Regions from separate parts of the Myxosarcina sp. GI1(2024) genome, predicted to be linked through region 2. Evidence: riboswitches for the same ligand, from Rfam matches in the RefSeq annotation. Region 2 holds a riboswitch; the other holds the start of a gene.
What was found. Region 2 has a riboswitch for cobalamin ahead of ACLFKQ_RS12245 (CbtB domain-containing protein). Riboswitches for the same ligand answer to the same signal wherever they lie in the genome.
Positions count from the first base shown of each region.

Region 1: another riboswitch for cobalamin. It lies ahead of ACLFKQ_RS25815 (HupE/UreJ family protein); the one in region 2 lies ahead of ACLFKQ_RS12245 (CbtB domain-containing protein).

Region 1 is NZ_JBKGTY010000010.1:127,663-131,876, forward strand. Features, by position in the region: gene ACLFKQ_RS25805 (DUF2267 domain-containing protein) at 155-1,003, shown strand; gene argJ (bifunctional ornithine acetyltransferase/N-acetylglutamate synthase) at 1,176-2,417, opposite strand; cobalamin riboswitch at 2,488-2,633, shown strand; gene ACLFKQ_RS25815 (HupE/UreJ family protein) at 2,665-3,345, shown strand; gene cobW (cobalamin biosynthesis protein CobW) at 3,402-4,214, shown strand, end outside.
Region 2 is NZ_JBKGTY010000002.1:670,679-674,892, forward strand. Features, by position in the region: gene ACLFKQ_RS12215 (metal ABC transporter substrate-binding protein) at 1-644, opposite strand, end outside; gene ACLFKQ_RS12220 (hypothetical protein) at 729-959, opposite strand; gene ACLFKQ_RS12225 (hypothetical protein) at 943-1,341, opposite strand; gene ACLFKQ_RS12230 (hypothetical protein) at 1,386-1,856, opposite strand; gene ACLFKQ_RS12235 (hypothetical protein) at 1,860-2,024, opposite strand; gene ACLFKQ_RS12240 (hypothetical protein) at 2,055-2,219, opposite strand; gene ACLFKQ_RS12245 (CbtB domain-containing protein) at 2,233-2,418, opposite strand; cobalamin riboswitch at 2,443-2,589, opposite strand; gene ACLFKQ_RS12250 (hypothetical protein) at 3,260-4,063, opposite strand; gene ACLFKQ_RS12255 (type 1 glutamine amidotransferase) at 4,190-4,214, opposite strand, start outside.

The DNA.
Region 1 (4,214 bases), on a different contig from region 2:
AAAAGTATTGTAAAACAGAAGTATAAATCGATCCGAGACTGGAATCGAGCGGTTTCTCAATAAATATAAATAAATATTAACTCAGTTCGACTATTGCCAAGAGGCTCAATTTAGCAAAAAATAAATACAGAATTCATAAAAGAAAAGAAAAAATATGCCTATTAATTTAAGAGAGGACATTATGTACATCCTGCTACAAAAAATCAAAGCAGGAGAAAACACTGGTCACACGGTAGATTTTAAAAGTACGGATTTTACTGGTAGAAATCTGACCATCTCGGATTTTCTAGGACATTTAGATTATCTCAATCAAAAAGAGTATATCGATGCCGATTTTACGGGTAATGCCTACGCCAATCAAGAAGACGTACCCGATGTAATCGATTCTAAAGAAGTAGATTTTCGCGTTGCCAATACTTTAGGTGCTCCCGATGGACCCCTACCTCATTTAATTCGGTTCAAACGAGCCGCATTGACCGATAGAGGAGAAAAAATGCTCGAGCGCATGCAAGAAAGCCCCCCGTCAGCATTGGATGAGGGTCCCGTAACTACAATTGTCGGCAAAGATACACCTTTTCTAGAAGAAGTTGCTCTCAAAGCCGAACTTCCCGATATCTTTGATGCCAGAGATTTAGTCACCGTAGTCTATCGCACGATGCGAGATTTAATGAGTACCGAGGCAGCAGAAAAAGTCGAATCAGAATTACATCGACCTGCCGAACCTACCGATAAAAAGAGACTACAGGAAGAAATTGCCCAACTGTGGAAAGATGAAAATCCCATCGTGTCTTGGTTGAGTAAAGTTCGTCCTCCGTTAAAATTTGACGATGAAACTTTTCTCTTTCGCATTAAACAGGAAGGAGGGTTGCCCAAAGGTACCAATGCCGAAAAAGTAGTCAAAGCAATTTTCTCGGCGACCAAAGATGAATTATCATCCGAAAGAGTCGCCGAAATTGGAGAATTTCTGCCAGGAAAAATCAAACAACTCTGGCAGGAAGCTTAATTACTCGAAGACACAGATAGATGTTCAATGGATTAAGGGACGAAGTTACGGCTACTGTGCCTTAAAGAAGAATCTGCTTTGACATTGAGACTATTTAGACTCACTAAGAGTAAAGGGTAAATATTTATGCTATTACCCTTTCTTTTTTTTATTTATTTCTATTCCCTCTCTTCTAAGTCGTGTATTCTGCATTGATTTCGACATATTTATAGGTCAGATCGCAACCCCAAGCGACGCTGCTTCCCTTACCTACGCCGATAGAAACCGTAATTAATACCGTGTCGTTCTGTAAGTATTCTCCTGCGGCTGCCCGAGCGAGATAATCACTAGCAGCAGTGCGATCGAAAGGAAGGGGCTGTCCATTTTGCATCAGTTGAATATCCCCCAAGGTAATATTTAACTCATCCTGATGAAACTTAACCCCTGCTCTACCTGCGGCAGCAGCAATTCTGCCCCAGTTAGGATCGCTCCCAAAAACTGCCGATTTGACTAGAGACGAACCAGCAATGGTTTTAGCTACTACTGAAGCTGCCCGGTCGTCAATCGCTCCCGATACTCGTACTTCAATCAGACAAGTAGCTCCTTCGCCATCACGGGCAACCGCTTTGGCTAAATGTTGGCAGACTGCGGTTAACATTGCCTCTAGCTTTTCAGAGTTTTTGCTATTATCCACGATCGCCGAAGTACGGGATTGTCCGTTAGCCAGAGCTAGTAGAGTATCGTTAGTACTGGTGTCGCCATCGACGGTAATTTGATTGAAACTGCGGTTGGTAGCTCGCCTGAGCATTTCTTGCCATAGCTGAGTGGAAACCGCCGCGTCGCAGGTAACAAACGCCAGCATGGTTGCCATATTAGGATGAATCATTCCCGAACCCTTAGCAATACCGCCAATTCTAACGGGACGACCTTCAATAGTAGTTTCTAAAGCAATTTCCTTGGTAACCAAATCGGTAGTAATAATGGCTTTAGCAGCATCTTTACCCCCCTCAACAGAAACTGCGGCAACTAATTGAGGTATTCCTCGTCGCAAAGCATCCATTTTAATTCTCTGACCGATGACACCTGTAGAAGCCAGTAGAATTGAATCTTTAGCAATATTTAATTCTCTACCCAATAACTCAGCACAGTCCAGAGCATCTTGCCACCCTGATTCTCCCGTAGCGGCATTAGCTTGTCCGGCATTGCAAAGAATCGCCCTAGCGCTAGCTTTAGCTTGGAGACGTTGACGGCAGTAATCGACACAAGCAGCCCGCACCTGACTGATGGTAAATACTCCTGCAGCGATCGCCTCAGATTCGGATAAAATTAATGCCAAATCCTTGGCACCCGAAGCCTTCAATCCTGCCCTGATTCCAGCCGCTTTAAATCCTTTGGGTGCAGTTATACCACCGCTTACTACCTGCCAGTCTGCCATTATGCTCAACGATTTATATATTTTTTGATTTTTAGCTGATTATACCAATCTTGTGGTAGATTAAAACTTATCTGCATCTGCAACATCGGTTTTGATGGGGATCAGCCATCAGACGCAAGGGGGAAAGTTCAGTGCAAATCTGACGCTGTCCCGCAACTGTAAGGAGTAACTCTAGATGCTCTAAGTCAGGATGCCCGCCGCTGGTAGCTTTAAAACTTGAATCACATTTATCTGCGAGGTACGGATAATGTCTGCTCTATCGCTTCAGTTGCGATCGCTGAAAAAATCTCAGGCGATCGTCCCACTATTATTTGGTTGTTTGCTGCTGTTTATCTGGTTTATTGGCATCGAACCAGCCCATGCCCATCATCCTTTTGGCGGTCAAGTTCCCAGTAATTTTATTGAAGGATTTTTATCTGGTTTGGGTCATCCAGTTATCGGTATCGACCATCTGTCCTTCACCATTGCTGTCGGTTTACTAGCAGCTTTAAACTCTAGATGGGGAATGATAATTCCAGTAAGTTTTATTGTTGCTACAGCTTTAGGAACTGGAATACATCTACTCGGTGTCGAATTACCTCTAACAGAACTAATTATTGCTGCTTCGGTTTTGCTTATTGGGATTTACCTAGCACGACAAGAACATAATAAGTCAGTTTTATATCTTGTTTTGGCAGCTGTAGCGGGAATTTTCCACGGCTATGCCTATGGAGAAGCAATTTTTGGTGCGGAAATGACTCCTCTCGGTGCTTATTTACTGGGTTTTTGTCTAATTCAATTAGTAATTAGCGCGATCGCTTTTTTTGTGGGCAAGTTAATTATCGCTCGCTCTCTGTCGGACAATAAGGCTAATTTGAATTTGCGCTTTGTGGGTTTTACCGTTTTTGGTTTGGGTTTGGCTTTCTTCACTAATACGCTCATCGGTTGAGAAAAAATTCAGGCAAAAGACAATTAACCATCAACTATTAACAATCGACAAAATCAATGCATAAAATACCGGTAACCGTAATTTCTGGTTTTCTCGGCGCGGGAAAAACAACTTTAGTGCGCCATTTGTTACAAAATAATCGAGGCAGACGAATTGCCGTTCTGGTCAACGAATTTGGCGAGGTGGGAATAGACGGCGAATTATTGAGGTCTTGTCAGGTGTGTGATGAAGTAGAAACTGCCGAGAGCAATATTATCGAATTAACTAACGGTTGTTTGTGCTGCACGGTACAGGAAGAGTTTTATCCGACCATGCAAGAATTACTCAAGCGGAGAGATAAGATCGACTGTTTGCTAATCGAAACTTCAGGACTGGCATTACCCAAACCCCTAGTGCAAGCCTTTCGCTGGCCGGCAATTCGCAATAGTGCCACGGTAGACGGAGTAGTTACCGTAGTAGATTGTCAGGCATTAGCTAACGGTGCGATTGTTGGAGATTTGGAGGCGTTAGAAGCCCAGCGTCAAGCCGATCCCAATTTAGAACACGAAACACCCCTAGAAGAACTATTTGAAGACCAGCTAGCCTGTGCGGATTTGGTGCTATTAACCAAAACCGATCTAGTAAATTCCGCCGATAGAGAAAAGATCGAAACTTGGCTCCGAAGTGAATTGTCTCCCGGGGTAAAAATTGCAGTCGTCAGTAAAGGAGAAATCGCACCAGAGCTGTTACTGGGTTTTAATGCTGCTGTCGAAGACGATTTGAGCAACCGTCATTCCCATCACGATGATGAACCAGACCACGAACACGACGATGAAATTAATTCGATCGAAATCGTTTGCGATCGCGCTTTTGAACCAGAAACTCTCATC
Region 2 (4,214 bases):
TGATTTTCGGGGACTTGTGTCAAATCTGCCTGTAGTTCTTCGTCGATTGCTTTAAGCTTTTTGCTATATGCTTCGGCATTGGTGTTGTAGGTTGCGGCATTTTCTGGATCGAGTTTTACAAAAGCTTGACGAATATTTTCCACGTAAACCAAAGCATTCTGGGGCGACATCCAGGCGTGGGGATTGGGTTTATCTTCATATGGACCTTCAGAAATAGGAATTGGCTCTATACCTTCTGTCAATAACACCGAAGGAACATCTCGTACGTTGCCCAAAAACTGCTCGAACCAACGCTCCAAACCCATTCCGTTGTAAAGAATCAAATCGGCATCTTGAGCTTTGGCAATGTCGCTGGGTGTGGGTTCGTAGCCGTGAATTTCCGCACCAATGCGAGTAATAGATTCTACATTGAGTTTGTCACCTGCCACTTTTTGAGCGATGTCTGCTAATACGGTAAAAGTGGTGAGGACTTTCTTTTTACCTTCGTTATTAGCTACCTGTTCTGAATCAGCCTCCGTTGGTTGTGTGCTGTCTGAAGTAGTCGAGGTTGTAGTTTCCCCTGTACCCCCACAGCCAGTCAGCCAAACGCTTAATGCCAGAGTGGAGGAGAAGAGCATCTTTCGCTTTAAAAAAATTTGTGCCATCGAAAAATAAAATTGAACTCAATTTCATTATCGTATCACTTTTCTTTCATATTTCTCTCATTATTGAGCATGGCGACTATTGGCTTAAGCTTTTTTCATCAAAACAGCGCAACCATGTATCCCAGATAAAGCAGTAGCCCAAATAAAATTCTTAATAAAAATACCCCATAAAATTGTCGAACTAAATCCATGTCCGCCCATTAACTGGGCAATTAGCACGATACTGCCTTGATAAATACCGTAACCACTGACAAGACTTACAGCCAACCAAATCAAATAACCCCAAACACTATGACGGCTAAATTTTGGTCGCAATGTAACCAACCAAGTAACAAGTAACCAACAGTGTTTCTAAACCCATTACTAACCACCAAGTCAAAGATTCTAAAGTTCTGGGATATTGGCGAATGGTAAAGCCATAAAGCTGATTGGCAAACCAGATACTCATGGCACTAATTAGAGCTTTTTTGCGAGTCAACGTATTACCAGTTACCGCAGCAAAACCGACTAAAGGCGCATGAGGATAGATGATGCTGCTAGCACTACCAACAGTAATCAGAAACATCTGCCACCGATTACTTTTAGCGATCGCTTTTACTGCTATTTGCCAGGAATTGAGTTGAGATAATTCGCCATTTTTCCCAGATTTTGAAGAAACGAACCAAGATTTAGCTAGTTTTTCTACGTCAGATTTCATTGGTTTAAGGATGCTAAAGTCTAATAACTAATGACTAAACTGTTTTACGTCTCCGTCCCCAGAATTTTGCGATTAATCCCACCACAAAAATGAGAGTGAAATACAATAGACTGATGAACCTGACTAATAGTGGAGGAGCGATGCCTTCTACTTCTATTTCCTGAGATACCTGCATTTGCTTTATTGTTCGCAACAGCAGCAGAAGTAGAAACTGCACCAACTTCAACATTAGATGCTGCAACTTTGGCACTAACATTAACCACGAGTAAAACCGCGATCGCAATTATCGTCATGCCACTCAATAACATTCTGACTGGCTGAGGAGCGATTTCTCCATCATTCAAAGTTTGTTCGCCACCTAAAATCCAACCGCCAGTAAAACCAACTCCTAACAAAATAATCGCTAAAATTGCTAAATTACGATATTTTACGGCGTTTTCAGGAACTTTGAAGGTTAAAGAGTGCTCGAAAGCCTTAAATATGTCTGTAGCCTGGGGATTGGCAGCTACTTCCATAGTTTAGTTACCGCGAATGGGTAATACTTGCTCGAACTCTGGATTTCCTTGAGAGGCGATCGCTTCTAAACTGAGTAATTCTGTCCCCTCGACAATGGGAAAATCGGAAGTAAACCAGGGTGTTTTGGCTGGTGTGAAAATACCGACTTTTAAATTAGCATCAGTCAAAGGCTGTTCGTCAGCATCGAGTGCCTGAAGTTAAAATTTAACGACCGTATCATCGACAATTACATCTTCCAAAGGTGGTTCAGTTTGCAGTAGTACTGTTGGTTGAGAGACAATTGGTGTTAATTTAGATAACCAAACTAAACTACAACCTGCGATCGCTACTGCGGTCAATAAAATATATTTAATTAATTTCATTTTTTCTCCCTAATTAATGACAGGCGACCGTCAAAGTGTGATGACGAGTCTCGTGTAGCGCGTCATGAACGGGAGAATAGGTGGAAAAATAAAGCGTCCAAAGAATTATCATGCAAAGACCAACTATCAGAAAAACTTGGACTGGCAATGACAATACTAAACGCTGGGCGCGTTGCCCCAAACTACTTATGCTAACCATTATCTGTACCTCGCAGATTGATTTAGTGCGGTGTTAATATCGGCGGGCATTCTGACTAAGAGAATTTTAACGCTCTCATCACAGTTGCGGTACAGCGTTGGATTTTTACCAAACTTTCCCCATTACTTCTAATGACTGTTCCCCATTAGAACCGATTGAGTAACTGTTACAGTTATAGTAACCTTAATTAGATTGACTGCAACAAGAAATTTAAATGATTTAGGCTACAAAATAACTGCACCCCAGCACCTAAAGCCACCCAAAAGTAAACATTAATCGATGCACCTAAGTACCAGTCGCTACAGCTTTTTGAGCGACGCTCTCTAGCTTTGACTATTTCTCATACTTCTGACCAAGGCTCGTCAATCATGGTTTTCATATTTTCTGATTGCGAGAGAGGAAGACTATTTTGGTGATTTTTAAAAAATTTAACTTTTGGAAAGGTTGTACAGTCACTATTTTCACTTTTAGTTGAGATTGACACCGCGACTACTTTACCTAAACTCCGTGGAAAGTCTCCTGGTTGGATAAAAGGTTAGAAAAGAAGAAAAAGAAAGACCTATCCCATAGCGAAAAAGAGTTATTCTCGCCCTAAAAAATCGAAAAAGAAGCTTGTTAAACCTTATTTTCCGAGCTGAGTTGGACAATTCAGCTATTTTTAACTGGCTGAATTGTTTTCTGATGATTTTTTTTAGCTAAACCATAGATTTAACCGGAGTTGGCAATTTGCAATTAGGAATTAAAAGTCAAGTTGTTTTTTACGAGCTCTTAGGCAATTGAAACCGCTCGAGATCGATAATTTTTAAGTTTTAGCTTCGTCGAATTAGCGTCGATTTCAGATTTAATTTTCATCCATCGGAACGAAGTGTTTAGTTTCAGGTATGTATTTCCAAGCGATTCCTTCTGGATCTTTACTCTGACTCCATTCGGGAAAATCTTCGTCTAGTTTGCGTCTGCCGACGGTACTAGAGTTAAGATCGAGACGTTTGGCTAAATCTGCCTGAATTAAAAAGCGCTCTTCATCGGTAGTAGTGATTTCAGCTTCATCTACTGCAGAGCTTTCAGTCGCAACAGGCGATTCGGATTCTAACTCAGCTACATCAGTGGCAGCAGAAGTTGAATGCTCGCTAATTTGCTGTTGCTGTGTTTGTTCCTGCTTGGCTAAACTGGCAATTCCGCGAAAAGAAACTTTACCAGACTCACTAGCTGCTGACTCATAGGAATTGAGGGATAATTCTGATTCAGTTTCAGGTTCGCTGTCATCTAAAATACTTCCCAAGGCACTGGCAGTAGGAAAGTAATACACGATTCCTTTATCTGGAATGATTTTGGGCGCTACCCCGTAATCGCTAGCTTTCCCTTCTAAGAAACTCTTTGCCGCTTTGGCAGTCAAATTAGCTTTCAAGGATAAGTCTACTGGAGTAAGGTAACCGCGATTTTCTTTGATTAATTGATTGAAGTAAGGATTTACCTGAGCGCACCATTTTTGCCACTGATAATTTTGCCAAATTCTAAAAGCAACAATTGATAATGCCAACAACAGCAGTAAAGGCCAAAGCTTGTACAAAATGACAATTGATAGTGCTAGGGGCAAGATTAGAATTAGAATGCCAGCAGAACTATTGTTTAAGGGTTTTCCTGTCATAGTTGTAATTGCAATTGCTAAATCTATTAGTTGCAAGTTTGTCTTGCATAATTGCCAATCTTAATGCAATTTGGGTTGCAAAACATCCATTTCTAGCAAATATTTAAAAAAACCTGCAAGCCGGAACTAGATATTTACTGCAATTTTAGTC